DNA from 3 places in the Streptomyces sp. NPDC090127 genome. Region 3 is predicted to be linked to each of the others. Evidence: riboswitches for the same ligand, from Rfam matches in the RefSeq annotation. Region 3 holds a riboswitch; each other region holds the start of a gene.

Region 1 (9,626 bases), on a different contig from region 3:
CACAAGGAAGCCGAGCTGCTCGAGGTCTGATGAACGACTCTTCCTGGGGGGCCCCGGCCGGTTCCGGCTACTGGGGGCCCGACCAGGGGCCTGCCCCGGCGGGTCCCGCATACGATGGGCTACAGGCGGCGCAGACTCGGCCCATGCCCATCGTGCCCGACGTCCCCGCCGGCGATCACCAGGACGACCACGACCGGGGGGCCGCTCAGCCGAGCGGTCCCCTGTTCCGTGACGAGACGCCGAACGAGCACCCGCAGGAGCCCATGTCCAGCCCGAATCGGCCCGCTGCCCCGCAGAAGAAGAGCGCGGGGCGCGACCTGGGCGCGGCCATAGGGGTGGGCATCGGCCTCGGCGCCGTCATCATCGCGTCCCTCTTCATCTGGAAGGCCGCGTTCGTCGGCGTCATAGCGGTCGCCGTCGTGGTCGGCCTGTGGGAGCTCACCTCCCGGCTCCAGGAGCGCAAGGGCATCAAGGCCCCGCTGGTCCCGCTGGCGGTCGGCGGCGCCGCGATGGTCGTCGCCGGTTACGTCCGCGGGACGGAGGGGGCCTGGGTCGCCATGGCCCTGACCGCCCTCGCGGTCCTCGTGTGGCGGATGACGGAGCCGCCCGAGGGCTATCTGAAGGACGTCACGGCGGGCGTCTTCGCCGCGTTCTACGTGCCGTTCCTGGCGACGTTCGTGGCGCTGATGCTCACGGCCGACGACGGTCCGGAGCGGGTCCTGACGTTCCTGCTGCTCACGGTCGTCAGCGACACCGGCGCGTACGCGATCGGCTGGCGCTTCGGCAAGCACAAGCTGGCACCGCGCATCAGCCCCGGCAAGACCCGCGAGGGCCTGGTCGGAGCGGTGACCTTCGCGATGGCGGCGGGCGCGCTGTGCATGGAGTTCCTGATCGACGACGGCACCTGGTGGCAGGGCCTGCTGATCGGCCTCGCGGTGGCGGCGAGCGCGACGCTCGGCGACCTCGGCGAGTCGATGATCAAGCGTGACCTCGGCATCAAGGACATGGGCACCCTGCTGCCGGGCCACGGCGGCATCATGGACCGCCTGGACTCCCTGCTGCCGACGGCTCCGGTGGTCTGGCTGCTGCTGGTGGTCTTCGTCGGCACCACCTGACCTGCCTGTCCGTACGTGAGGGGCCCGCCGCTTTCGAGCGGCGGGCCCCTCACGTCGTTTCCGCGACCGGAGGCGCGGCTAGCCGGGCAGGGTCGACAGGGCCGTGATCCCCCCGGCGAAGGGGCGCGCCCTTGCCGGGTTCCGCGCCGTGACCGCGACCGCCCGCAGGAGGTGCTGCACGGCCCGTGAGGGGTTCGTCAGCCGGAGCCGACGCCCGTCACGGGGCCACCAGCGCAGGACGCGGAGGAAGCCGGAGTCGCAGAAGGTGACCTGGGAGGCATCGAGCACGAGCCCGATGTATCCGTCCTCGGCGGCCGACGCCATGAGGGCGCCGAGCGGAGCCGAGCTGAGGCGGTCGATCTCTCCGCTGACATGGACGACGAGCGTCGTGCCGAGCGTGGTGCAGGCGTCAATGCCTATGACTCCGGGCGCGGTGTCCGCGCCCGAGTCGTGCACGGGAGAGGCGGCCAGGGGCGCGAGGGCGGCGGGCAGTATCGGGGCGGCGCTTGCGGTACTCACATCCCCATGAACGCCTCGCGGCCCGTCCGGGGAAACGATCAACGCGCCCGCTTCACCCCATCTGACCATTGCGGATCACCCGGCGAGAGGGCAAAGGGCCACACGTGTGGGGCGGCGGACCCCCGGTCGCGTGGCGTCCTCCGCCGCCCGGCGCGGGCCGGACGGGGCCGACGGGGAGGGTGGTGTGAGGTGCGTTTTCGGGGGTACTCGGTGGGCCGGAGCCGGCTGCCCGCGGTACCCCCCCCACCCGCGGCGGCCGGCCTGTCGCGGCACGCAGCCGCCTGCGGCCCCCCATTCCGCAGGCGGCGCGCCCCGGCTGACGCCCCTGCCGCCCCCACGGGACCGCTCGCGCCGCCGCCCGCGTCGCCGTCCCCGCCCCTCCTGCGGCCCGACCGCCCGTGCCGCCGTCCCCTCCCGACCGCCCGCGCGGCCCCCACTCCTCCTGCGGCCCGACCGCCCGTGCGGCCGTCCCCTCCCGACCGCCCGCGCGGCCCCCACTCCTCCTGCGGCCCGACCGCCCGAGCGGCCCCGCTCGGCCTGCCGGCCAACCGCCCGAGCGGCCCCGCTCGGCCTGCCGGCCAACCGCCCGTGCGGCCCCCACTCCTCCTGCGGCCCGACCGCCCGTGCGGCCCTGCTCGGCCTGCCGGCCAACCGCCCGTGCGGCCCCTCGGCCGGTCGGCCCGACGCCCGCGCGGCCCGGCGTCCCCCGGCCCGACCGCCTGCGCGGCCCCGCCTCCCCCTGCCCGACCGCCCGTGCGGCCCCTGCTCGTCCCGCGGCGCCCGGGTTTCCGCGTTCGTCTGCGACACTGGGGGAACCATGCCCAAGCCCGGAGAACTCACTTTCGTCGCCCCCCGCGGAGCCAAGAAGCCGCCGCGGCACCTTGCCGACCTCACGCCCGCCGAGCGCAAGGAGGCTGTCGCCGCGATCGGGGAGAAGCCGTTTCGCGCCAAGCAGCTGTCCACGCACTACTTCGCGCGGTACGCCCACGATCCCGCCGAGTGGACCGACATCCCCGCCGGCTCCCGCGAGAAGCTGCAGGGGGAGCTGCTGCCCGACCTGATGTCGGTGGTGCGGCACATCTCGTGCGACGACGACACCACCCGTAAGACCCTGTGGAAGCTGCACGACGGCACGCTCGTCGAGTCCGTGCTGATGCGGTACCCGGACCGGGTCACCATGTGCATCTCCTCGCAGGCCGGCTGCGGGATGAACTGCCCGTTCTGCGCCACCGGCCAGGCCGGTCTCGACCGGAACCTGTCGACCGCCGAGATCGTGCACCAGATCGTCGACGGGATGCGGGCCCTGCGCGACGGCGAGGTGCCCGGGGGACCGGCGCGGCTGTCCAACATCGTCTTCATGGGCATGGGCGAGCCGCTCGCCAACTACAAGCGGGTCGTCGGCGCCGTCCGCCGCCTCACCGACCCGGAGCCCGACGGGCTCGGTCTCTCGCAGCGCGGGATCACCGTCTCCACCGTCGGCCTGGTGCCCGCGATGCTCCGCTTCGCCGACGAGGGCTTCAAGTGCCGTCTCGCAGTCTCGCTGCACGCCCCCGACGACGAGCTGCGCGACACCCTCGTGCCCGTCAACACGCGCTGGAAGGTCCGCGAGGTCCTCGACGCCGCGTGGGAGTACGCCGAGAAGTCCGGCCGCCGGATCTCCATCGAGTACGCCCTGATCCGCGACATCAACGACCAGGCCTGGCGGGGTGACCTGCTCGGGCGGCTGCTCAAGGGCAGGCGGGTCCACGTGAACCTGATCCCGCTGAACCCGACGCCCGGGTCGAAGTGGACCGCGTCCCGGCCCGAGGACGAGAAGGCCTTCGTCGAGGCCATCGCCGCCCACGGTGTTCCGGTCACCGTCCGTGACACCCGCGGGCAGGAGATCGACGGCGCCTGTGGACAGCTGGCGGCCTCCGAGCGCTGACCTTGTAGTCTGTGCTCGAACACATCTCCATATTCCGACAGGGGAGCGCCACAGCGCTGAGAGTGCGGTCATCGGACCGCAGACCCTCTGAACCTCGCCCAGGTCATTCTGGGTAGGAAGTTCGGTCGCAACTCGAGCTGTTGCGCCCTGCCCACCTCGCGGTGGGCGGGGCCGCGTCTCTTCCTGGTCACACCCAGGAGGAATTTCCAGTGAGCACCAAGAAGATGGCCGCCGCGGCCATGGCCGCAGCGCTCGGCGTCACGACTCTCGCCGCGTGCGGCACCGAGGACGTCAGGGACGCGGCCGGCAAGACCGACGAGCGCGCGCCGAAGACCGTGACCCTCGTGAGCCACGACTCCTTCAACGCCTCCAAGGAGGTCCTGGCGGAGTTCACGAAGCAGACCGGCTTCACCGTCAAGGTCCTCAAGAGCGGCGACGCCGGTGTCGCCGTCAACAAGGAGATCCTGACCAAGGGCTCCCCGCAGGGCGACGTCTTCTTCGGCGTGGACAACACCCTGCTCTCCCGAGCCCTCGACAACGGGATCTTCGTTCCGTACGAGGCGAAGGGCCTGGACGGGGTCGCGGCCGAGGCGAAGGTCGACAAGGAGCAGCGGGTCACCCCGATCGACACCGGTGACATCTGCGTCAACTACGACAAGAAGTACTTCGCCGACAAGAAGCTCGCGCCCCCGCAGACCTTCGACGACCTGGCCAAGCCGGAGTACAAGAACCTGCTCGTGGTCGAGAACCCCGAGAAGTCCTCCCCGGGCCTCGGCTTCCTCCTCGGCACCGCCGCGCGGTACGGCGACGACGGCTGGCCGGGCTACTGGCAGAAGCTCAAGGCCAACGGCGTGAAGACCGTCGACAGCTGGGAGCTCGCGTACAACCAGGAGTTCTCCGGCTCCGCCGGCGGCAAGCAGGCCAAGGGCGACCGACCGCTGGTCGTCTCCTACGCCTCCAGCCCGCCGGTCGAGGTCCTCTACTCCGAGCCGCAGCCGAAGGAGGCCCCCACCGGCGTCTCCACCGGCACCTGCTTCCGGCAGATCGAGTTCGCCGGACTGCTGAACGGGGCGAAGAACCCCGCGGGCGGCAAGGCGCTGATCGACTTCCTGATCTCCAAGAAGTTCCAGGAGGACATGCCGCTCCAGATGTTCGTCAACCCGGTGACCGAGGGCGCCAAGCTGCCCGAGCTGTTCACCCGGCACGGTGTGACGATCGACAAGCCGCTGACCATGGCGCCCGAGAAGATCGCCGAGAAGCGCGAGCAGTGGATCCAGACGTGGTCCTCGACCGTCGTGAAGTAGGCCCCGACAAGAGGTCCGGCCGGACCGAACCCACGGGCGGGCCCGCCGGGTCCGTCCGGTCGGTCCGGTCGGACCGGCGGGGAAGCGCGGTTCGGCTCGGCCTGATGGTCGTGCCCGTCGCCTTCTTCGCCCTCTTCTTCGCCTGGCCCGTCGCCTCGATCGTCGAGCGCGGGCTGCGCGTCGACGGGGCGTGGGAGTTCGGCCGGTTCGGCGAGACGCTGACCCGGCCGGAGATCCTCGACGTCCTCTGGTTCACCCTGTGGCAGGCGCTCGCCTCCACCGCGCTGACGCTGCTGATCGCCCTGCCCGGCGCGTACGTCTTCGCGCGCTTCGACTTCCCCGGCAAGGGGCTGTTGCGGGCCGTCGTCACCGTGCCCTTCGTGATGCCCACGGTCATGGTCGGCACGGCCTTCCTGGCGCTCGTCGGGCGCGGCGGGCTGCTCGACGAGGTGTGGGGCGTGCGTCTGGACACGACCGTCTGGGCCATCCTGCTCGCCCACGTCTTCTTCAACTACGCCGTCGTCGTCCGGACCGTCGGCGGTCTGTGGGCCCAGCTCGACCCGCGCCAGGAGGAGGCCGCCCGGGTCCTCGGCGCCTCCCGGTTCACGGCCTGGCGGACGGTGACCCTCCCGGCGCTCGGTCCCGCCGTCGCCGCGGCCGCGCTGATGGTGTTCCTGTTCACCGCCGGTTCCTTCGCGATCGTCCAGATCCTCGGCGGACCGGCGTACTCCACGCTGGAGACGGAGATCTACCGGCAGACGGTCGACCGGTTCGACCTGACGACGGCCGCCGTCCTCACGATCGTCCAGTTCGTCGCCGTCGGCGCCGTCCTCGCCGTGCACGCCCGGACGGTACGGCGGCGGGAGACCGCCCTGAAGCTGGTCCCGCCGGAACAGACCGCGCGGCGGCCCCGGGGGTTCGGCGGCTGGGCGCTCTTCGGGGGCGTCCTCGTCTCGATCGTCCTGCTGCTGGTGCTGCCGCTCGCGGTGCTCGTCGAGCGGTCCTTCGCCACCTCGGACGGGTACGGGCTCGACTACTACCGGGCCCTGCAGTCCGTCGACCCCTCCGGCACCTTCCTCGTCCCGATGGTCGACACCATCGGGAACTCGCTGCGGTACGCCGTCGTCGCCACCGCCCTCGCCCTCCTCGTCGGCGGGCTCGCGGCGGCCGCCCTCACCCGCCGGGCCGGGCGTCTCGTACGGGGCTTCGACGCGCTGCTGATGCTGCCGCTCGGGGTCTCGGCGGTGACGGTCGGCTTCGGCTTCCTGATCACCCTGGACGAGCCGCCGTTCGACCTGCGCGCCAGCTGGATCCTCGTCCCGCTCGCGCAGGCGCTGGTCGGCGTCCCCTTCGTCGTACGGACCATGCTGCCCGTGCTGCGCGCCGTCGACGAACGGCTGCGGGAGGCGGCTGCCGTCCTGGGCGCCTCGCCGCTGCGGGCCTGGCGCGAGGTCGATCTGCCGCTGGTACGGCGGGCGGTGCTCATCGCGGCCGGGTTCGCCTTCGCCGTCTCGCTGGGCGAGTTCGGCGCCACCGTCTTCATCGCCCGGCCCGACAACCCGACCCTGCCGGTCGCCGTCGCCCGCCTGCTCGGTCGGCCCGGCGAGCTCAACTACGGCCAGGCCATGGCCCTCTCGACGATTCTGATGGTGGTGTGCGCGGTGTCCCTGCTGCTGCTCGAACGGCTCCGGACCGACCGGACCACCGCGGGGGAGTTCTGATGCTGCACATCGAGGACGCGACCGTACGGTTCGGGGAACGGGCCGTGCTCGACTCCGTGGAGCTGGCGGTGTCCGACCACGAGATCGTGTGCGTGCTCGGGCCGAGCGGCAGCGGCAAGTCCACGATGCTGCGGGCCGTCGCCGGGCTCCAGCCGCTCGACGGCGGACGGGTCCGACTCGACGGCACGGACCAGACCGGGGTGCCGTCGCACCGGCGCGGGGTCGGCCTGATGTTCCAGGACCACCAGCTCTTCCCGCAGCGGGACGTCGGCGGCAACGTCGCATTCGGGCTGCGGATGCACGGTGTCGCGAAGACCGAACGGGACGAGCGGGTACGGGAGTTGCTGGAGCTCGTCGGGCTGTCCGGGGCCGGCGGGCGGGCCGTCGCCTCGCTCTCGGGCGGCGAGCAGCAGCGCGTGGCGCTCGCCCGCGCGCTCGCGCCCCGGCCCCGGCTGCTGATGCTGGACGAGCCGCTCGGCCAGCTGGACCGCCGACTGCGGGAACGGCTCGTGGTCGAACTGCGGAGCCTGTTCCGTCAGTTGGGTACGACCGTGCTGGCCGTCACCCACGACCAGGGCGAGGCCTTCGCGCTCGCCGACCGGGTGGTGGTGATGCGCGACGGCCGGATCGCCCAGTCCGGGACCCCTCTCGAGGTCTGGCGGCGCCCGGCCTCCGCGTTCGTGGCCCGCTTCCTCGGCTTCGACAACGTGGTGCCCGGGACGGTGAGCGGCGCGGCCGCCGACACCGTCTGGGGCGGTATCCCGGTGCCGGACGGCTCGCCCCAGGGCGCGCGGGAGGTCCTCGTACGCCCCGGTGGCGTACGGCTGGTGGGCCCGGCGGACGGCCTGACCTGCACGGTCGAGGCGCGCACGTTCCGCGGCACGCACGTCACCGTCCTCCTGCGCCCGGCCGAGGGCCCGCCCCTGGAGGCGGAGTGCGCCCTCGGCGACGCTCCGGCGGAGGGCGCGGAGGTGGGTGTGGCCTTCGCGGCGGACGAGGTCGTGGTCCTCGCGGGCGAGGCGCCGTGAGGTGATGGCCCGTCAGTGGCGGTCGCGGGGTTGCCCGCACGACCCCCTAGCGCAGGGCGGGGGACTCGGCGGCGCGCGGTGCGGCGGCCGGGTCCCGGGACGGGGGGTCCTCCGGCGGGGGCGGGGTGCCGTGGGCGGCCGGGTTGCCGAACCAGGCGACCGCCACGGCGCCCGCCACCGCCAGTGCGAAGCCGAGGACGGCCAGCCAGCCGAAGCCCGCACGGGAGGTGTCGCCCAGCCACCACACGCCGATCATCCCGGGCAGCACGGTCTCGCCGACCACGAGCGCCGCCGTCGCCCCGTTCACCGAGCCGATCTGGAGCGCGACGGTGTGCAGGTACATCCCGCCGATCCCGGCGACGAGGATCGCGTACAGCGCCGGATCGGTGACGAGCGTGCCGAGGTCGAACGGGTCGACGCCGTCGAGGATCCGTACGCCCACCCCGAGCGCGCCGAAGCCGAGACCCGACAGCAGGCCCGCGAGGATCGCCGCCCGCGCGCCCAGGAGCCGGACGAGGAGCGTGCCGCCGGCCATCAGGACCAGCGCGACCGCGAGCAGCCACCCGTGCGTGCCGGGCGCGGCGTGCCCGCTGCCCTCGGGGCCCGCCGCGCTCGCGAGCAGCACGAGCGCGGAGCAGACCACGCCGATCGACGTCCACTCGGCGCGCGTCAGCCGGATGCCGAGCATCCGGACGCTCAGGACCGCCGTGATCACCAGGTTCGCGCTGATGACCGTCTGGGAGAGGAACAGGGGCAGCATCCGGGCGGCGAGCGCGCCGAGGCCGAAGCCGATGAAGTCCAGGACCGTGCCGACCACGAACTCCCAGGTCGTCGCCGCCTTCGCGGTCGACGCCAGGCTGGGCCCGCCTCGGCCGGTGACCTGCCCGGCCGCCTCGGCAGCCGCCTCGCGCCGGGCGGATCTGCGCGATCCGACGGCCTGGAGGACGGAGCCGGTGCCGTAGCAGATCGAGGCGGCGACGGCCGTCAGCAGTCCTATGAGCACGAGGTGGCTCCGTTCCGGGAGGAGAGGTCGGTGTCCGGACTGCCAGACGGCTGATCGGGCGTCGACGTTGCCTCCTCGGGCCTTCCGTGACGCGGCGCGCCGCGGCCGGGCGCGAGCCACTCCTCAGATGTCGCCCCGGACGAGAGTGCTCAGCCCGCCAGCGCTCGTGCATGTGCTCGATTCGTGTGCGCGCCTCCGCGGGCGTCCCCACCAGCAGCCGGTTCGAGTGACGGATCGCCGGGTCCCGGCACGCACTCCCGGGGCCCCGGCCGTCACGGCCCCGGCCGCCGTCACGCCCTCGGTCGCCGTGACTTCCGCGGCCGCTGTCACGCCTCGGCGTCGTCACGCCGCCAGCGGGACCGCTGCCAGCGTGCCCACCAGCCAGGTGAGCGGGAGGAACACCGCCAGCAGCGCGCCCGCGCGCATCAGGGCCGCTGTGCGCAGGACCGTGGGCGGGGCGCCGAGGCGGACCAGGGCTTCCGTCGTGTGGGCGCGGCACTGCTTGGACTCCAGCGCCGCCGTCAGCAGCGTCGCCGTCGTGCACGCCATCACCAGCGACGCGCCCAGGCCGGTCAGCGGGCCGAAGCCGCCCGTGCCGGAGTCGTACAGCGTCACCGCCGCGACCGCGCCCGATGCCACCGCGCACACCACGCCCAGCGGGCGCCCGATGCGCCGGGACTCGTCCATCAGGACGCGGCCGGCGAGCAGTCGGGTCGCGCCGGGGCGGACGGCCTGGAGCAGACGGCCGCACCAGTGGGTGATGCCGGGGCCCGCCGTCGCGAGGCCGATCGCCGTGATGACCCAGCCCGCGAGGACCCCCGCCGGGCTGGCGTCGAAGCGGCCCGGGAGCGGCAGCCCGCCGGCCGCGCCGCCCTGTCCGGCGTACGTCTCGACCGCCAGGCCTGCCGCGAGCAGGGCCACCCCCCAGGGGAGGCCCGAGGGCGGCGACTTCTCCACGCCCTCGGGGCCCGCCGGGGTCTTCCGGGGGCGCAGGGCCAGCGCCGCCGCCGTG
Region 2 (9,626 bases), on a different contig from region 3:
AGATCCTCGCGGGGATGCCCTGGTGGGTGAAGTGGGTCGCCATACCCGTCATCGCCCTGTTCGTCTTCGGTGGCCTGATCACCAGCGTCGCGACGTTCGTGATCGGTCTGCTCTTCAAGGTGCTGATCTTCGTCGCGCTGGTCGGCGGACTGGTCTACGTGGTGCGGAAGTACATGTCCTCGTCGACCTCGCGCGAGGACTGGTAGCACGCTCTACCCGCCGGTAGGGGCCGGCGTGCCGGGCGTTAGCCCGGCCGAGGGACGCGGCGCAGGAATCCAAGGTCAGGCCTGGGAGCTGCCCTTAGGGTGGAAAATCTCTGCCGCCCCCGGGAAAGCTGGCCCGGCCTTCCGCGCTGATCCGCGGATGTCCGCCGGTCCCGGGCGGGCCCGCCACCGGGCCCCACCGGTTCCCAGGCCGCGGCGGGCGCGCGGGGGCGGCCCCCGCGGGCGGGTGTACGGCACCCGTCGTCATGCCTGGGGGTGACCTTTGGCCACGGCTACGCAGTCCGCTGTTCCCACGTTGATCGGCTCGGTGCAGCGGGCGCTGAGACTCTTGGAGGCCGTGGGCTCCCACGAGGACGGAGCCCCCGCCAAGCAGCTGGCGCGTGAGGCCGGACTCCCGCTGCCCACCGCGTACCACCTGCTCCGCACCCTGACACACGAGGGCTATCTGCGCCGGGAGAAGGGCGTGTTCGTCTTCGGCGACGCGGCCGGACGTCTGGCCGGCGGCGGAGTTCTGCAGAATCGTCGCACCAAGATCGAGGACTCACTCGCGCACTGGCGGGACGAGATCGGGGTGCCCGTCTACTTCGCGATCTACCGCGAGGGCGAGATCGAACTCGTCGCCGTCGCCGACACCCCCGCCGCCCCCGCTGTGGACGAGTGGGCCGACTTCCGCGAGACGGGTCACGCGCACGCGATCGGGCAGTGTCTGCTCAGTCAACTGGATCTGAGAAGCCGTCAAGACCACCTCGACCGCCATCCCGTGGAAACCATCACTCCGTACACGGTGAGTAACCGGAGTGCCCTTTTGGATCGTTTGGGCGGTATGGGGCGAATGGAACCCCTGGTGGAACGTCAGGAATATGCGCTCGGCACAGTTTGTGCCGCGATCCCCATCACGGCGGGGTCCACAGCGGCCGCGATGGCGATTTCCCTCCCCCTTCACCAGGAAGAACGGTTGCTGCCCGCGGTCGATCGGCTACGCAACGAGATCGGAAGGCTGCTCAGTTCCTTCGCTTTCTCTATCAGTATCTGAAAAATCACTCCTTGTGATCTGCTAGGCCTTCCAGCACGATTGCGTCAAGAGGGCCAGGGGGATCATTCCTGGCCGTTTTGATTGCAGCTTTCAGCAGCCGTGTTCACACAACTGCACCATCGACTGCGGGGTACATGATGCGAGAGTCGGTTCAGGCCGAGGTCCTGATGAGCTTCCTCGTCTCCGAGGAGCTCTCGTTCAGGATCCCGGTGGAACTGCGTTACGAGTCCCGGGATCCCTACGCGGTGCGGATGACGTTCCACCTTCCCGGAGACGCGCCCGTGACCTGGGCGTTCGGCCGGGAGCTGCTGCTCGACGGGATCAACCGACCGAGCGGGGACGGCGATGTGCACATCGCGCCGACCGACCCCGAGGACCTTTCGGACGTCGCCATCCGGCTCCAGGTCGGCAGCGACCGCGCCCTGTTCCGGGCCAGCGCTCCGCCGCTGGTCGCCTTCCTCGACCGGACGGACAAGCTTGTTCCGCTCGGTCAGGAGCGGACCCTGGGTGACTTCGAGGACAACCTGGAGGCGGCTCTCGGCCGCATCCTCGCGGAGGAGAACGCCGGCTGAAGGACCGGTCCCGGGGCTGCGGGGGCCCCAGGCCCGGTCCCTCGGACCGGTTCTCCGACGCAGGTCGGCACGGGTCCGGTCCCTCGGACCGGTTCTCCGACGCCGGGGCAGCGCCACCCGGTCACTGGGACCGGCTCTTCGGCGCAGGTCGGCGCCGCCCGGTCATGTGCCCGGCGCCCGGTCACTTGGCCCGGCGGCGGCGCCCACCCCTGGATGAACGCTTCTCCAACGAGCCCCGCGCACCCGGCGCACCCTGCCCGCCCCGCGCACCCTGCCCGCCCGGCGCGCCCGGCCGGTCCGCCGAGACGACGAGCGCGGCGAGCACGGTCGTGACCGGCACCGAGGCGACCAGACCGATCGACCCCACCAGCGTGCGGACGATCTCCTCCGCCACCAGTTCGCTGTTGGCCACCGTCCCCACACTGCTCTGCGCGATCGAGAAGAGCAGCAGCAGCGGCAGGGCCGCACCGGCGTAGGCGAGGACCAGCGTGTTCACCACGGACGCGATGTGGTCGCGGCCGATCCTGATGCCCGCCCGGTAGAGCCCACGCGGCCCCATTCGCGGGTCGGCCTGGTGCAGCTCCCACACCGCCGAGGTCTGGGTCACGGTCACGTCGTCGAGGACACCGAGCGAACCGATGATGATGCCCGCCAGCAGCAGCCCGGACATGTCGATCTCGGGGTAGAGGCCGTGGATCAGACCGGTGTTGTCGTCCGTGTTGCCGCTCAGCGAGGCCCAGCCGATGAAGAGCGAGCCCAGCAGCCCGATCAGCATCAGCGAGATGAGCGTCCCGAGGACCGCGACCGAGGTTCTGGCGGAGAGCCCGTGGCACATGTAGAGCGCGATCAGCATGATCGCACTGGACCCGACCACCGCGACCACCAGCGGATTCGATCCCTGCAGAATCGCCGGCAGGATGAAGAAGGTCAGGATCATGAAGCTCACCGCGAGCGCGACCAGCGCCATCACCCCGCGCATCCGGCCGACCAGCACGACCGCCACGGCGAAGATCAAGGCGAGCACCGCCAGCGGAACCTTGCGGTTCACATCCGTCACCGAGTACTGCAGGTCGCGCGGGGCGTCCGGCGCGTACGCCACCACCACGCCCTGCCCGTCGTCCAGTTGACGCGGGGCGTCCGGCTGCACGATCTCGACGAACGTACGCCCCTTGTCCGGACCGCTCGTGACCTCGATCGTCGCCTTCTCGCACTCCCCTTGCTGGGCGTTGACCGCCTCGCGCCCCTCGGGCGTGGAGGTGTCACCGGTCGGCGGGACCTGAGCGGCGTTCACGTCCGCGCAGTCGACGTGCTCCACCGAGACGACCTTGCCCTGGTACGTCTGCCGGTCGAAGCCGACGCCGGTGCGCTCGTGCTCGGGGGCGCCGCCCGGCCACAGGACGACGAGCCCGACCACCACCGCCGTGGCGAACGGGATCAGGACAGCGGCGATGACTCTGCGCAGGTGCCGGGAGACGGGCGCGGCCGGCCCATGGCTGTGGCTGTGGCCATGCCCATGGCCCGCGTCGCCATGCGCGCCGTGGCCGTCATGACCGTCGGGTTCTGGGGTCTGCTGCGAGGAAGTCACCGACCGATCATCGCAAGAACGGCGGGGGCCCACTGTTCAGCACGGCCGGATTGACGCTAGCGTGGTGGCACCTTTGCACACGCGGGAGCTCGGAGCACCGGGCTGAGAGGGCGCTGATCACCGTACGCGCGTACTGGATGTACGTACGGGAAGAGGCTGCGCCGACCGCCGAACCTGTTACCGGGTAATGCCGGCGTAGGGAGATCGGTCTCATGACCATTCAGGATGCACGCACGCCTGCCACCAGCGAGAACGCCGGCCAGGACGAGCGCAAGCCGGGTTGGCACAAGGGGTACGTCGCGGGTTCGCGCCCCGACCTCCGCGTGCCCGTCCGGCAGGTGCACCTCACCAACGGCAAGGACGTGACGCTGTACGACACGTCCGGTCCGTACACCGACCCCACCATCGACACCGACGTACGGCGGGGCCTGCCGCCGCTGCGCGAGAACTGGATCATCGGGCGGGGCGACACCGAGGAGTACGCGGGCCGCCCGGTCCGCCCCGAGGACGACGGCATCAAGCACACCTCGCCGCGCGGGGGCCTGAAGAACCTCGACGCGGTCTTCCCCGGCCGTCCGCGCCAGCCCCGCCGGGGCCGCGGTGGCCAGGCCGTCACCCAGCTCGCGTACGCCCGCCGGGGCGAGATCACCCCGGAGATGGAGTACGTCGCGATCCGCGAGAACGTCTCGCCCGAGGTCGTACGGGAGGAGATCGCGGCAGGTCGGGCCGTCCTTCCGGCCAACGTGAACCACCCGGAGATCGAGCCGATGATCATCGGCAAGCGGTTCCTGGTGAAGGTCAACGCCAACATCGGCAACTCCGCCGTCACCTCCTCCATCGAGGAGGAGGTGGAGAAGATGACGTGGGCGACCAAGTGGGGCGCCGACACGGTCATGGACCTGTCCACCGGCCGCAACATCCACACCACGCGCGAGTGGGTGCTGCGCAACTCTCCCGTGCCGATCGGCACCGTGCCGCTCTACCAGGCCCTGGAGAAGGTCGACGGCAAGGCCGAGGAGCTGACCTGGGAGATCTACAAGGACACGGTCATCGAGCAGGCCGAGCAGGGCGTCGACTACATGACGGTGCACGCCGGCGTGCTGCTGCCGTACGTCCCGCTGACCGCCCGTCGCAAGACCGGCATCGTCTCGCGCGGCGGCTCGATCATGGCCGCCTGGTGCCTCGCGCACCACAAGGAGAACTTCCTCTACACGAACTTCGAGGAGCTCTGCGAGATCCTGGCGACGTACGACGTCACGTACTCGCTGGGCGACGGCCTGCGCCCCGGTTCGATCGCCGACGCCAACGACGAGGCCCAGTTCGCGGAGCTGCGCACGCTCGGCGAGCTGAACACGATCGCCAAGCGCCATAACGTGCAGACGATGATCGAGGGCCCGGGCCACGTCCCGATGCACAAGATCAAGGAGAACATCGACCTCCAGCAGGAGATCTGCGAGGAGGCGCCGTTCTACACCCTCGGTCCGCTGACCACGGACGTCGCGCCCGCCTACGACCACATCACCTCGGGCATCGGCGCCGCGATGATCGCCTGGTGGGGCACGGCCATGCTCTGCTACGTCACGCCCAAGGAGCACCTGGGCCTGCCCAACCGCGACGACGTGAAGACCGGTGTCATCACGTACAAGATCGCGGCGCACGCGGCGGACCTGGCGAAGGGGCACCCGGGGGCGCAGGAGTGGGACGACGCGCTGTCGGACGCGCGGTTCGAGTTCCGCTGGGAGGACCAGTTCAACCTGGCGCTCGACCCGGACACCGCCCGTGAGTTCCACGACGAGACGCTGCCGGCCGAGCCCGCGAAGACCGCGCACTTCTGCTCGATGTGCGGTCCGAAGTTCTGCTCGATGAAGATCTCGCAGGACATCCGCCGCGAGCACGGCGGCGACCTGAAGTCGGACGAGATCGCGGCAGGCATGGCGGAGAAGTCCAAGGAGTTCGCGGCCTCCGGTAACCGGGTGTACCTGCCGATGGCGGAGTAGACCGCGGCTCGGACCACGAGCGGGGCCTGCGACGGCGAGCGGGGCTCGGCGAGCACGCTGAGCGGGGCTCGGCCCGGTCGCCGAGTGGGGCTTGGGCGCTGAGTGGGGCCCGTGACGGCGAGTGCGGTCGGAGGCGACGAGTGGGGCCCGGCGACGAGTGGGGCCCGGCGACGAGTGGGGCCCGGCGACGAGTGGGGCCCGGCGACGAGTGGGGCCCGGCGACGAGTGGGGCCCGGCGACGACGAGGGAGGCCCGCGACCCGGGGGGATCGCGGGCCCGTTGTCGAAGTCGTTCCCGTGGAGCGTCGGACTGGGCAGACTGGCGGCATGACTGCGAGTTCCCTGAGCAAGGGCGCCAACGTTCCGGTCGCCTCGGCCGTGGTCCGAGTCGTGCTCTCCTGGGCCGCCGGGGCGGGGGCGCCGGACGCCGACGGCTCGGCGCTGCTGCTCACCCAGGCCGGACGGGTGCGCGACGACGGCGACTTCGTCTTCTACAACCAACCGACCCACTCCTCCGGGTCCGTACGCCACCTCGGGAAGCGGCAGGAGGCAGGTGCGACCACCGACACCGTCGAGGTCGATCTGCGCGGGGTCGAGCCCGCCGTCGACCGGGTGGTGCTGTGCGCGTCGGCGGACGGCGGGACGTTCGGCCAGATGTCCGGGCTGACACTACGGCTGCTCGACGGCGGTACGGGGGCGGAGGTCGCCCGCTTCGAGATGACGGCGACGTCGGAGACCGCCTTCATCGGGGGCGAGCTGTACCGGCGGGCGGGGCAGTGGAAGTTCCGGGCGGTCGGGCAGGGGTACGCCTCCGGTCTGGCCGGTCTCGCCACCGACTTCGGGATCAGCGTCGACGAGGAGCCGACGGCGCCGACGACACCTGCGGTCGCCCCTGCTCCTGCTCCCGCTCCTGTCCCCGCCGCTGTACGGCAGGCGCCGCCGGTCGTGGCCGACGGGCCGCGCTTCGAGAAGGACGTCGAGCGGCTGCCCGTCGACATGCGCAAGCGGCTGTCGCTGCGCAAGGAGCTGGTGGCGGTGAGCCTGCGCAAGCACGGTGCGGCCGGGGTCACCGCCCGTGTCGTCCTCGTCCTCGACGCCTCCGGCTCGATGTCCGCCCTCTACTCCAAGGGCATCGTGGCGGACGTCGTGGAGCGGATGGCGGCCGTTGCCGCGCAGTTGGACGACGACGGTGAGATGCAGGCCTGGACCTTCGCCTCGAACGCCGCGCGGCTGCCGGACCTGCGCCTTGGTGAGCTCCCGGACTGGCTGCGGCTTCATGTACGGGTCGGCGAGCTCGCCCTCTTCCGACGGAGCCGGAAGCCCCGCAGCGGTCTTGCGCCCGGCCAGGTCGACATGCGGGACATCGGCATCCAGAACGAGGAGCAGAAGGCGATCGCCCAGATCCGGTCCTTCGTCCGGGAGAACCCGGCGGCCGCACCCACGCTCGTGCTGTTCTTCTCCGACGGGGGCGTGTACCGCAACGCGCAGATCGAACGCGAGCTGCGCGAGGCGGTGGAGGAACCGATCTTCTGGCAGTTCGTCGGGCTCGGGCGCTCCCACTACGGCGTGTTGGAACGCCTCGACACCATGGCCGGGCGGCGGGTCGACAACGTGGGGTTCTTCGCGGTGGACGACATCGGCAGGGTGCCCGACGCCGAGCTGTACGACCGGCTTCTGTCCGAGTTCCCGTCCTGGATCACGGCAGCGGGGCGAGCCGGGATCCTCTGATCGGAGGCCGGAGGCCGGGGGCCGGGGGCCCGGGGGCCCGGGGCCGGGGGCCGGGCGGCCGGGGGCGGCCGTCCGTCCGTATGAGCCGTGCGAGCCGTCCGTCCGTGCGAGTCGTGCGAGCCGTCCGTCCGTGCGAGCCGTGCGCCGTACCGGTCTCCCGGCTCAGTCCGGTCGGCGTTCCGACGCGCCGAATTCCGGGCCGGTGAAGTCCGGGCTGCTGAAGTCGGGGCTCGCATACCTCGGGCGCGTCCCGGCGGAGCCTTCGTTCGGGCTGGAGAAGTTCGGCCCGCTGTAGCCGATCTTCGGTATGCGGTCCGTGCGCGGCGGCGGCACAGCCGGCGGTACCGCCGGTCCTGCCGCGGCCAGGGCGTCGCGCAGGAACGGCAGGATGCCTCGTTCCAGCAGGGCGCGGCGCCAGGCCTCGCGGGCGCGGAACAGCTCGTCGTCCGCTTCCCTGTGGGGTGGATCGCTCGCGGCCACTTCCGTGGAGCGGTTGCGCAGCGCCGTCAGCAGCAGCCCGACGGCGGCGCAGAAGAGGCCCGCGGCGGCGACGGCCGCGAAGAACCAGCCGGCCGTCAGCAGGGTGTCGGCGAAGGTGAGCGTGGGCGCCAACACCTTCAGTACGGCCCCGACCAGCAGGAATATCAGTGCGGCCGGGCCGGCGAGGACCGGCGCGAGGACCGTGACGATCGCGACGAGGCCCGCGCCCGGGCCGCCGCTCGCCCCGTCTCCGTCCGCCGTCAGGACGGCGTCCATCACGCTCGTACCACTCGGTGACCGGACCTCTTCGCGTATTTTCACGAAGTGGTCGTACTCGACGGCGGCCGCGGCGGTGATCAGCGCTGTCGCGTTCAGCGCCATCGTGCGCAGTTGGCCGGCCGTGAGCCGTTTGCCGATCTCGGCGAGATCGGGATGGGCGTACGCGTTGCGCAGTGCGTCGTCGAGGATGCGCTCGTACTCGGATCGATCCTCGGTCAGCAGGTGCGGAGCCACGTTCATGTGCATCCCCCGATGCTCCGTAGGGCCGTTCTGACCGTGGGATACGGCCAGTTGGGCGGAAACGGAGGAGAGCCTGCTACGGATGTCCCGATGGTATTGCGGTTATGGCGCAGGGTGACAGGGGGTTTCCTGAAATCGACTTCCCCGGATGCGCAGCGTTATGCGTCAGCCGTTCAGGGGAAGTTGGACGACCAGCAGCTTTCCGGCCATGGTCACACCGCCGTCCATGGCGATCGCCAGCCCGTCCGCGTAGACGTGCGGGCCGTCGACCACCGGGTCCGAGCCGCCCTCGCCGTCCTCGGTGCCGACCTGGCCCAGGAGGTACGGGATGGGGCTGTGACCGTGCACGACGCGACGGCCGCCGTAGGTGGTGAGCAGCTCCTGGACGGCCTGTGGACCGGCGTCGTCGCGGAAGGCGAAGCGCTTGGTGAACTTGCGGAACAGGTCCCAGACCTCGTCCGCGTCGTTGCGGGTGAGGATCTCGTGGACGGTCTCGTTCACGTCCTCGATGGTGCTGCCGTAATCGAGGTAGGCGGTGGTGTCGGAGTGCATCAGCAGATGCCCGTCCTCCTCCACCACGGCGTCGAGCCGGGACATCCACTGCAGATGGACGTCCTGGAGGCGGTCCATGTCGTGCTTCTGGCCACCGTTGAGCAGCCAGGCCGCCTGGAAGGTGGCGGTGCCGGCGCCGGAGTTGACCGGAGTGTCCGCGAAGCGCTTGGCGCCGATGAGCAGCAGCTCGTGGTTGCCCATCAGGGCCTTGCAGTACCCGCCGGCGGCGGCGGCCTCCGCGGACAGGCGCATGACGAGGTCGATGACGCCGATGCCGTCCGGGCCGCGGTCGGTGAAGTCGCCGAGGAACCAGAGGCGGGCGTTGCCCGCGGCCCAGGCGCCGTCGTCGTCGATGAGCCCTTGCTCGCGCAGGGCGGCGACGAGTTCGTCGAGGTAGCCGTGGACGTCACCCACCACGTAGAGCGGGCCGGGGCCCTCGCCGACCGAGGCGGGCGCGGGGGCGGGGGCGGAGGCCGGGTCCACCTGGACCTGGACCGTGTCCCCGCGGTTGATCACCGGGAGGTCGCGTTCGGTGGGGGTGTAGCCCTCGGGGATCTCGTCGTCCGGGAACGCGTTCCCGGGGTGACCGGTGTGACCGGTGTGACCGGGGTGACCGGCTTGACCGGGGTGACCGGCTTGACCGGCGTTCCCAGGGTGACCGGCGTGGCCCACCTGGTTCACCTGGTTCACCTGCCCGACGTGGTCCGCGACGGTCGCGGAGAGCGAGACCGGGGGCGCGATGTCGGCCAGGGCCGCGGGGCCGAGGCCGAGGCCGAGATGGAGGGTGGGATCGGCGACGGGCCGGAAGGGCTCGTCGGGTACGACGGCATGCCCTTCCGGAGGCTCCGGGGACTGGCCCTGTACGGGCACCCGGGCGTACGGCGGTACGCGGAAGTCACGCAATGTCGCCGTGCGCACCACGGGTTCCTGCCCGGCC
Region 3 (9,626 bases):
GGCACGCCCGCGCGCTCGACGATCAGCTGGAAGTTGTGCGGGTTGCGGATGCCGAGGCCGGAGCCGATCGGGGAGCCGAGTGGCATGATCGCCGCGCACCCCACGTCCTCCAGTTTCCGGGCGAGGACCGGGTCGTCGTTGGTGTAGGGCAGGACGACGAAGCCGTCGTCCACCAGGGTCTCGGCCGCGTCGAGGGTCTCGACCGGGTCCGGCAGGAGGGTCCGCTCGTCGGCGATGACCTCCAGCTTGATCCAGTCGGTGCCGAGCGCCTCCCGGGCCAGGCGTGCGGTGAGGATCGCCTCGCCCGCGGTGAAGCAGCCCGCCGTGTTCGGCAGGACGCGGATCGAGAGCCGCTCCAGGACGGAGAGGACGGAGCCCCGCACGGTCGGGTCGAGGCGCCGCATGGCGACGGTCGTCAGCTCCGTGCCGCTGACGGCCAGCGACCGTTCGAGGACGTCCAGGCTCGGCGCCCCGCCGGTGCCGAGGATGAGGCGGGAGGAGAACTCCGTACCGCCGAGGAGGAAGGTGTCGTCGGACATCGTGCTCAGCCTCCCTGGACGGCGGTGAGGACCTCGACCCGGTCGCCCTCGCCGAGGACGGTCGCGGACCACTGGCCGCGCGGGACGACGGTCTCGTTGACGGCCGCCGCCACGCCGGACGGCGCCGCCGTCAACGTGGTGACCAGGGCGTCGAGAGTCGTGGGCACGGTGAGGACGCGCGCCTCGCCGTTGACGGAGACGTTCGTGACGGGCGCGGCCGAGGGTGTGGGCGAGGGCGCGGGATGCGCGGCGTTCGGGGAGACGTTCATGCGGGCTGCTCCTGACGTACGGGGGAGAAGCGGCGGGGAGTGAAGGGGCGGGCCTCGTCCGGAAGCGCGCCGGTGGCGAGGTACTCGGCCATGACATCGCCGGTGACGGGCGTGAGCAGGACGCCGTTGCGGTAGTGCCCGGTGGCGAGGCGCAGGCCGTCCAGGGCGGTCGGGCCGAGGAGCGGGGCGTTGTCCGGCGACCCGGGGCGCAGGCCGGCCAGGGTCTCGGTGAGCGGCAGCTCGGTGAGGCCGGGGACGAGCTCGTGGGCGTCGCGGAGCAGCTCGTAGACCCCGCCCGCCGTGACGGTGGTGTCCCAGCCCAGCTCCTCGCTCGTCGCGCCGACCACCAGCTCGCCGTTCGCGCGCGGGACGAGGTAGACGTGGCTGCCGCGCACGACCGCCCGGACGGTGCGGGAGAGGAACGGCGCGTACCCGGGCGGCACGGTGAGCCGCAGCACCTGTCCCTTGACGGGACGCACGGGCGGCAGGACCTCCGGCGGTACGCCGGCGAGCCGGCCGCTCAGGCTGCCCGCGGCCAGCACGACCTGGTCCGCCTCCAGCGGGCCGCCGTCGGCGACGGTGACGCCCGTGGCCCGGTCCCGGACCACCGTCAGCCGCTCGGCGAGGCCCCGGTGGAAGACCACCCCGGCGCGCTCGCAGGCGGTGACGAGCGCGGCGGCGAGGCGGCGCGGATCGACCTGGTGGTCGCCGTCGACCCGCAGCCCGCCGCGCACCCCCGGGGCCAGCATCGGCTCCAGGCGGCGGCAGTCGCGCCCGCTCAGCCACTCCGACTCCAGGCCGGAGCGGAGCTGCAGGGCGTGCAGTTCGCGCAGATGGGCCCGGTCGTCGGCGTCGAGCGCGACGGCGAGCGTGCCGCAGGCGCGGTAGCCGACGTCCTGGCCCGTGGCGTCCTGGAGCTCCTCGACGAAGGCGGGGTAGCGGCGCGCGGAGGCGAGGTTGAGGGCGAGCAGCATCTCCTCGCCGTAGTGGAGTTCGGTGACGGCGGCCAGCATCCCGGCCGCCACCCGGGCGGCCCCACCGCCCGGCTCGGGGTCGACGACCGTGGTGCGCAGCCCGCGCTGCGCGGACCGCCAGGCCGTGACCAGACCGATGATTCCGCCCCCGACGACGAGAACGTCCGAGGTACTGCATGTACGCGACATGGGCGTCCAGCCCCTCCCTTCGCCGGCATGACCCGGATCAGGTTCGTACGGTCGGAGGCCGGTCAGCCTCCCTCTCAGCCCGGTGCGTCCGGGCTCCCGCGAGTGCTCTACGTTGACCGTCAGCCTAACCCCCGTGTCCGACGCCCAGTAAGGGAGCCTCCGCAGTGGCCCGCCCCCCTGTCTCCCACGACCACCCGCGACCGGCCTGTCGATCCCTCGACGGTCTGACGTTCGCCCCCGTCGCCGACCAGGCCCCCGGTCAGGTCGGGACGCGGACCCGGTTCACGTACCACGAGGAGGACGGCCGGATCTGGGCCGAGTACGCGGGCGGTGACATCGTGCGGGGGTATCTCGTCGGCACGCGCGCGGGGGACCGGCTCGACTTCCGTTATGTCCAGGCGAAGCAGGACGGAACGACATCTTCCGGGCATTGCGTCTCCACCGTGGTGGAGCTCACTGACGGGCGCGTTCGGCTGGAGGAGAGCTGGGCATGGGAGTCCCAGGAGGGCTCCGGGACCAGCGTCGTGGAGCAGCTGCCTTCCTGACGGTGCGTCAGATCGTTAAGGTGATCGGGTGAGCGAGCAGAAGCAGGCACAGCAACGGGTCGTGGTCGTGGGCGCCGGGATGGCAGGCGTCCAGACCGCCGTCGCCCTGCGCGAACAGGGCTTCGCGGGACAGGTCACGCTCATCGGGGCCGAGCCGCATCAGCCCTACGACCGGCCGCCCCTCTCCAAGGCCGTCCTCCTCGGCAAGGCCGAGGACTCCGCCTTCGACGTCGACTTCGAGGCGCTCTCCATCGAGCTGCGCCTCGGCCTCGACGTCACCGGCCTGCGCGCCGACGCCCACGAGATCGACACCGAGGCCGGACCCGTCCCGTACGACGTCCTGGTCGTCGCCACCGGCGCCGAACCCGTCACCCTGCCCGGCACCGAGGGCGTCCCCGGGGTCCACCTGCTGCGCACCCTGGACGACGCCGCCCGCCTCAAGCCCGTCCTGGAGAGCCGCCACGACATCGTCGTGGTCGGCGCCGGCTGGATCGGGGCCGAGTTCGCCACCGCCGCCCGCGAGGCGGGATGCGCGGTCACCGTCGTGGAGGCCGCCGACCGCCCGCTCGCCGGCGCGCTGCCCGCCGACGTCGCCGCCCCGATGGCCCGCTGGTACGAGGAGAGCGGCACCGAACTCCTCACCCACGCGCGCGTGGACCGGGTCGAATCCGGCACGGTCGTCCTGGCCGACGGCCGACGGCTGCCCGCCGACGCGGTGGTCGTCGGCATCGGCGCCCGGCCCGCCACCCGCTGGCTCGCCGACTCCGCCATCGCCCGGGACGCGGGCGGCTCCGTCACCGCCGACGACCGGCTGCGCACCTCCCTGCCCGACGTGTACGCCGTCGGCGACTGCGCCTCCTTCCCCTCCGCCCGCTACGGCGCCCGGCTCCTCGTCCACCACTGGGACAACGCGCTCCAGGGGCCCCGGACCGTCGCGGCCGACATCATCGGCGAGACGCCGCAGGTCTACGACCCGGTGCCGTACTTCTGGTCCGAGCAGTTCGGCCGGTTCGTGCAGTACGCCGGACACCACGGCGGAGCCACCGAGCTGGTCCGCCGGGGCGACCCGGCCGACCCCGCCTGGTCCGTGCTCTGGCTGCGCGACGGCGTCCTCGTCGCCCTCCTCGCCGTCGGCCGCCCCCGCGACCTTGCCCAGGGTCGCAAGCTGATCGAGTCCGGCGCGCGGGTCGACCCCGGGCGCGCCGCCGATCCGGCCGTCCCGCTGAAGGCGGCAGTCCTCTGAGCCCTGTCGTCCGGATCGGGCCGGGCGCCTGAGCCGGCCGTCCGGATCGGGCCGGGCGCCTGAGCCGGCCGTCCGGATCGGGCCGGGCGTCGGCGTCCCGGGACCGACGAGACACCCCGCCGGGCCCGACTACCGACTGTCAGTCCGGGATGGCAGGCTTGTCCTGTGACCGAGATTGACGCAAGAACCGATGCTCTCGTCCCCGCCTGGCTCTATCTCCCCGACATCGCGGAAATGCTCGATGTCGAGGTGACGCGCGTACGGCAGCTGGTCAAGGAGGGCCAGCTCATCGCCGTACGACGCGGCGAGAACAAGGCGCTTCAGGTGCCCGCCGCCTTCATCGACGGCGACAAGGTGGTCAAGGGCCTCTCCGGCACCCTGACCCTCCTGAAGGACGACGGCTTCACCGACGAAGAGATGCTGGAGTGGCTCTTCACTCCCGACCCGAGCCTGCCGGGCACGCCCGCGCAGGCCCTCAGCGAGAATCGCGGCACGGAGGTGAAGCGCCGCGCCCAGGCGCTCGCCGTCTGACGCACACGCACCGAAGACACCACAGGAGGCCCCTGGGGGCCGGGTCCGCCCGGCCCCCTCGGACCGCCACACCCAACGGGGGGATCCACCCATGTCCACGCCTCGCGCCCAGCTCGCCGACGCCCGGCTCTACCTCTGCACGGACGCCCGCAGGCGCCAGGGCGACCTGCCGGCGTTCCTCGACGCCGTGCTCTCCTCCGGCGTGGACATCGTGCAGCTGCGCGACAAGGGCATGGAGGCGGCCGAGGAGCTGGAGCACCTCGCCGTCCTCGCCGAGGCCTGCCGCCGCCACGGCAAGCTGCTCGCCGTGAACGACCGGGCGGACGTCGCCCACGCCATCGGCTCCGACGTGCTGCACCTGGGCCAGGGCGACCTGCCGGTCCCCGCCGCCCGCGCCATCCTCGGCCGGGACGTGCTCGTCGGCCGGTCCTGCCACACCGAGACCGAGGTGGACGCGGCCGCCGCCGAGCCGGGCGTCGACTACTTCTGCACCGGCCCCTGCTGGCCCACCCCCACCAAGCCCGGCCGGTACGCCCCCGGCCTCGGCCTCGTGCGCCACGCGGCCGCTCTGGGGCAGGACCGCCCCTGGTTCGCCATCGGCGGCATCGACGAGACCACCCTCGACGAGGTCCTGGACGCGGGCGCCCGGCGGATCGTCGTCGTCCGCGCGATCACCGAGGCCGACGACCCTGCCGCGGCCACGGCCCGCCTGGCCAAGCGGGTCCGCGAGCGCGTCGCGTAACGGCCGAAGGGCGCCGGGGCGGGGCCCCGGCGGGCACCGACGGGCCGCCCGGGAAAGTGTCCAGAACGGTGTCCATCACTCGGACAGCGCTTCGTCGGCCGCAGCACCCCGTCTAACCTGCCCGTATGGCCCTAGGTACCGCTTCCACCCGCTCGGACCACGCCCGCACGGTCCGCGAGATCCTCGCGTCCGGCAAGCCGTCGTACTCGTTCGAGTTCTTCGCGCCGCGCACCGAGAAGGGTGAGCGGAGCCTCTGGAACGCCCTGCGGCGGGTCGAGGCGGTCGGCCCTAGCTTCGTCTCCGTGACCTACGGTGCCGGCGGTTCCACGCGCGGTGGCACGGTCAAGGCCACCCAGAAGATCGCCGGCGACACCACCCTCACCCCCGTGGCCCACCTCACCGCCGTCGACCACTCGATCGCCGAGCTGCGCAACGTCCTCGGGCAGTACGCCGACGCCGGCATCCGCAACATGCTCGCGCTGCGCGGCGACCCGCCGGGCGACCCGCTGGGGGACTGGATCGAGCACCCCGAGGGCGTCCTGTACGCCGCCGACCTCGTCCGGCTGATCAAGGAGTCCGGCGACTTCTGTGTGGGCGTCGCCGCCTTCCCGGAGATGCACCCGCGCTCCACCGACTGGGACACGGACATCCGTCACTTCGTGGACAAGTGCCGGGCCGGGGCGGACTACGCCATCACCCAGATGTTCTTCGACCCCGAGAACTATCTGCGGATGCGCGACAGCGTGGTGAAGGCCGGCTGCGAGACGCCGATCATCCCCGAAATCATGCCCGTTGTTAACGTGAAGACCCTCGACCGGCTGCCTCAGCTGAGCAACGCTCTCTTCCCGTCGGACGTGAAAGACCGCATCCTCGCCGTCAAGGACGATCCGGCCGCTGTACGCTCCATTGGCATCGAGTTCGCGACGGAGTTCTGCGCGCGGCTGCTCTCCGAGGGTGTCCCCGGACTGCACTTCATCACGCTGAACAACTCCACCGCGACGCTGGAGATCTACGAGAATCTCGGACTGCACGTGCAGTCGTGACCGGCGTACCCGCCCCAGACCCGCGGCGGTGGCCGTAGGAGAGGGGCGGGCATGGGGTGGACGGTCCTCTACATCGCGTTCGGTGTCGTGGCGTTGTGGCTGCTGGGTGAGGTGCTCCTGCAGTACAAGGCGAGGCTGCGCTGGCGCGTCCTCGCCTTCTGCGGCTTCCTCGGGGTCGTCCTCGGTGTGCTGCTGCCCTCCGTCGCGGTGATCGTCGTGGGCGCGGTGGCCTTCGCCGTCGGCCAGACCTATGTGACCCTCTCCTTCCGCCGCGGCTTCTCCACCGGCTGGGCGATCGGCGGCAGCCCCGGCGCGAGCCGCCGCCGCAAGTCCGCCCCGCCCGCCGAGACCGGCCCCACGCTGGAGGTCAGCGACCTCTCCTACGAGCCGGTCGACGCCACCTCCGTCGAGCCCACGGACGTGTACGAGCCCCAGCCGATGCCCGACGACACCGGCCAGTACGGCGTCTACACCCCCGCGTACGACCACTCCCAGGCCCACCCCGAGACCTCGCAGCACTCCTACGGGACCTACGACGACGGCGGTTACGGCGGCTACGAGCAGCACCCGGGGTACGCGCAGCAGCCCGGGTACGACCAGCCGGCCTACGACTACGACAGCGGCCGGCAGCAGTACGCCGCCTACTCCGACCCGTACATCGGCCCGAGCATGGAGGGCCAGCAGTACGCCGCGTACGACTACTCCACCGGCGGCCAGCAGCCCCACGTGGACCCGTACGCGCCGTCGTACAGCTACGACACGCCCCCCGGCGGGGTGTGGGTGCCGCACCAGCGGGACGGCGAGCAGCCCGCCCAGCCGCCGCAGGGCCAGGATTTCTACGGCCACGACAACGACCAGCAGTACCGCTACTAGCCGCTCGGGTGGCCGCCGGTCCTACCGGGCCGCCCGGCCTGCGGGAGCCCGGGCTTCGAGAGGGGAGTCCCGGTCTGCGGGAGGCCGGGCCTCCGGGAGCCGGCCTACCGGGAGTCCCGGCCTAACGGGAGTCCCGCCCTACCGTGAGCCGCGGAAGTCGTCGCCCTCCACGATCAGACCGGCGACCAGGGCGCCCGACATGCCCGCGTGGGCCAGGCCGCCGCCCGGGTGGGACCAGCCGCCCGCGACGTACAGGCCCGGCAGCGGGGAGCGGTTGGCCGCCGGGAGGTAGCGGCCCCGGCCACCCGCGAGCGCGGGCCCGGGGACCCCGGCCGCGCCCGTCTCCCGCAGGGTGTCCTCGGGCGTGCGGACCTCCTGCCAGAGCAGCCGCTCGCGGAGCCCCGGCACGGCGGCCTCCGCAGCCGTGACCATCGAGCGGGCGAACTCCGCCCAGTCGTCCCGCGGATGCGGCCGCACCGTCGCGGAGAGCGTCGCTGACTCGTGGTCGCCGTCGGGGCGCAGCGCCGGATCGTCCGGCCGCAGCACGGTCACCGTCGGCCGGCCCCCGGCCGCGTGGACCACCGTGCGGTGAGCGGCCCCGGCCTCGCGCGCCCCGCGCAGGGCCAGACACACCGTCACCCGGCCCGGCACGTCCGTCCGGTACGCGGGCCCCTCGTCCTGGTGCTCCCGGGCGACGACCCGCTCCGCGTGGAGCGCGGGCACGGGCGCCCCGGCGACCACGTGGTCGGCCGCCACGATCTCGCCGCCCGCGAGCTCCACCCCGGCCGCCCGGCCGTCCTTCTCCACGACCGACGTGACGGGGGTGTCGAGGACGAACTCCACCCGCCGCTTCCGGCACCGCTCGTACACCGCGTCGGCGAGCGCCCTGATGCCGCCGCTCACGTACCAACTCCCGAAGGTCTGCTCCATGTACGGCAGGACGGCGGCCGAGGCGGGCGCGACGGCCGGGTCGAAGCCGTACGCCCAGGCGTACGCGTCGAGGAGCGCGACGAGCCGGGGGTCGCGCAGCTCCCGCGCCCCGACCTGCGCCAGCGTGGTCGTCGGGCGCCGCAACAGACCGGCCTTCAGGGCCGGGTACGGCTCTCGGGCGAGCGGGGAGGTGTCCCCGGCCTGCGGCTCCTCGAGGAGCGGGCGGCGCGTGCGGTCCCAGGCCTCGCGGGCCCGGACCAGGAAGTCGCCCCAGCGCTCGCCCGCACCCGCGCCGAGGGCCGCGTCCAGGGCGGAGACGGTGCCCGCACGCGAGGCGTTCGGCAGGTCCACGCGGGTGCCGTCGGCGAAGACATGACGGCTCGCCGGATCCACCTGCGTCAGCTCGACGAGGTCCTCCAGGGGCTCCTTGCCGGTCTTGACGAACAGATCGCGGTAGACCGCGGGCAGGTGCAGCAGCCCGGGGCCGGTGTCGAAGCCGAACCCGTCCCGCTCGAAGCGGCGCACCGCACCGCCGTACGTCCCGCCGCGCTCGAACACCGTCACCCGGTGGCCCGCCACGGCCAGCCGGGCGGCCGCCGCCATGGCGCCCATCCCGGCGCCGATCACCACAATCCGTGCCATGTCAGTGACCCTATCGGCCGCCACCGACAGCCCGGCCGACTGCCCGGCCGACAGCCCGGTCGGTCGGCCCTGCCCGGCTCGGGCGCGTTGGTCAGTCGGGCGGGGCCGCGTCCCTGGCCGCCCCCGTCGCGGCGAGGCGGCGCTCCTCCCGGCGTTGTGCCCGGCGGCGCAGGAAGCGGCGGATGCGGTGGGCGAGGAAGAGCAGTATCACCAGGCCGAGCACGAGCAGGACGGCCGCGATGATCGCCGCCGCCTGCGGGTTGAACATCGCGAAGGTGATGATCCCGGCGACGCCGAGGTCCTCCGCGGTGCTCATCGCGACGTTGGAGAACGGTTCCGGCGAGGTGTTGATCGCCATCCGCGTCCCGGCCTTGACGAAGTGGCTCATCAGGGCCGTCGAGCCGCCGACCGCGCCCGCCGCCAGGTCGGAGAGCGAACCGGACTGCCCGGCGAGCAGGGCGCCGACCACGGCGCCCGCCACCGGCCGGACGACGGTGTGGACGGAGTCCCAGACGGAGTCGACGTACGGGATCTTGTCCGCCACGGCCTCGCAGAGGAAGAGCACCCCGGCGGCGATCAGGACGTCGGTGCGCTGGAGCGACTCGGGGACCTCGTCGGTGAGACCGGTCGCGCCGAAGATGCCGAGCAGGAGGACCACCGCGTAGGCGTTGATCCCGCTCGCCCAGCCGCTGGTGAAGACCAGGGGGAGTACGGACACGCCCGCGATCGTAACCAGGTCTAGGTATCCGTACCTAGACGACGAGATGAGTAGGTACGCGGATGGGCTCCCACCTGCGAGGACGAGAGAGTGGAGTCCACGGAAGGGGCGCGGCTCCGGGACCGCCGACACGGGGTGGCGGAACGGGGCCGCGCGCCTGCCGGAACGGGGGTGCACGGGGGCACGGGGGTGCACGGGGGTGCAGAAAGGCGAACGGCGAGGCTCGGGGGGATCGAGCCTCGCCGTTCGTGGTGCGCGCGCGTGCGTGTCGCGACGTCCGGGGGTTCGGCGTTCGGGCGCGGTCGACGCGCGCGACGCCGGCGCCCGCTGGATCAGCGCCCGCTCACGCGCCCGTGCAGCAGCCGGGACAGGGCGCTGTGGACGTCGT

The links. A riboswitch is a leader RNA that binds a small molecule or an ion and turns the genes downstream of it on or off. The one in region 3 is predicted to bind thiamine pyrophosphate.
Region 1: it holds a riboswitch for thiamine pyrophosphate, as region 3 does, so the genes downstream of both, ACIPPS_RS00430 (thiamine ABC transporter substrate binding subunit) here and thiO (glycine oxidase ThiO) in region 3, are expected to answer to the same signal.
Region 2: it holds a riboswitch for thiamine pyrophosphate, as region 3 does, so the genes downstream of both, thiC (phosphomethylpyrimidine synthase ThiC) here and thiO (glycine oxidase ThiO) in region 3, are expected to answer to the same signal.

The regions. Positions count from the first base shown of each region.
Region 1 covers NZ_JBIVDE010000001.1:101,934-111,559, reverse strand. Annotated here, with positions in the region: gene frr (ribosome recycling factor) at 1-30, shown strand, start outside; gene ACIPPS_RS00445 (phosphatidate cytidylyltransferase) at 30-1,115, shown strand; gene ACIPPS_RS00440 (STAS domain-containing protein) at 1,194-1,634, opposite strand; gene rlmN (23S rRNA (adenine(2503)-C(2))-methyltransferase RlmN) at 2,452-3,558, shown strand; TPP riboswitch at 3,588-3,695, shown strand; gene ACIPPS_RS00430 (thiamine ABC transporter substrate binding subunit) at 3,783-4,862, shown strand; gene ACIPPS_RS00425 (ABC transporter permease) at 4,967-6,583, shown strand; gene ACIPPS_RS00420 (ABC transporter ATP-binding protein) at 6,583-7,611, shown strand; gene ACIPPS_RS00415 (hypothetical protein) at 7,658-8,614, opposite strand; gene ACIPPS_RS00410 (hypothetical protein) at 8,957-9,626, opposite strand, start outside.
Region 2 covers NZ_JBIVDE010000005.1:204,655-214,280, reverse strand. Annotated here, with positions in the region: gene ACIPPS_RS19840 (DUF5326 family protein) at 1-206, shown strand, start outside; gene ACIPPS_RS19835 (IclR family transcriptional regulator) at 487-1,257, shown strand; gene ACIPPS_RS19830 (SsgA family sporulation/cell division regulator) at 1,395-1,829, shown strand; gene ACIPPS_RS19825 (YibE/F family protein) at 2,011-3,414, opposite strand; TPP riboswitch at 3,486-3,633, shown strand; gene thiC (phosphomethylpyrimidine synthase ThiC) at 3,627-5,411, shown strand; gene ACIPPS_RS19815 (VWA domain-containing protein) at 5,738-7,138, shown strand; gene ACIPPS_RS19810 (hypothetical protein) at 7,301-8,143, opposite strand; gene ACIPPS_RS19805 (metallophosphoesterase) at 8,303-9,626, opposite strand, start outside.
Region 3 covers NZ_JBIVDE010000004.1:367,680-377,305, reverse strand. Annotated here, with positions in the region: gene ACIPPS_RS17295 (thiazole synthase) at 1-539, opposite strand, end outside; gene thiS (sulfur carrier protein ThiS) at 545-808, opposite strand; gene thiO (glycine oxidase ThiO) at 805-1,971, opposite strand; TPP riboswitch at 1,969-2,081, opposite strand; gene ACIPPS_RS17280 (hypothetical protein) at 2,136-2,516, shown strand; gene ACIPPS_RS17275 (NAD(P)/FAD-dependent oxidoreductase) at 2,545-3,759, shown strand; gene ACIPPS_RS17270 (Rv2175c family DNA-binding protein) at 3,925-4,290, shown strand; gene thiE (thiamine phosphate synthase) at 4,382-5,032, shown strand; gene metF (methylenetetrahydrofolate reductase [NAD(P)H]) at 5,158-6,075, shown strand; gene ACIPPS_RS17255 (hypothetical protein) at 6,127-6,948, shown strand; gene ACIPPS_RS17250 (phytoene desaturase family protein) at 7,087-8,520, opposite strand; gene ACIPPS_RS17245 (DUF4126 domain-containing protein) at 8,612-9,238, opposite strand; gene ACIPPS_RS17240 (TetR/AcrR family transcriptional regulator) at 9,571-9,626, opposite strand, start outside.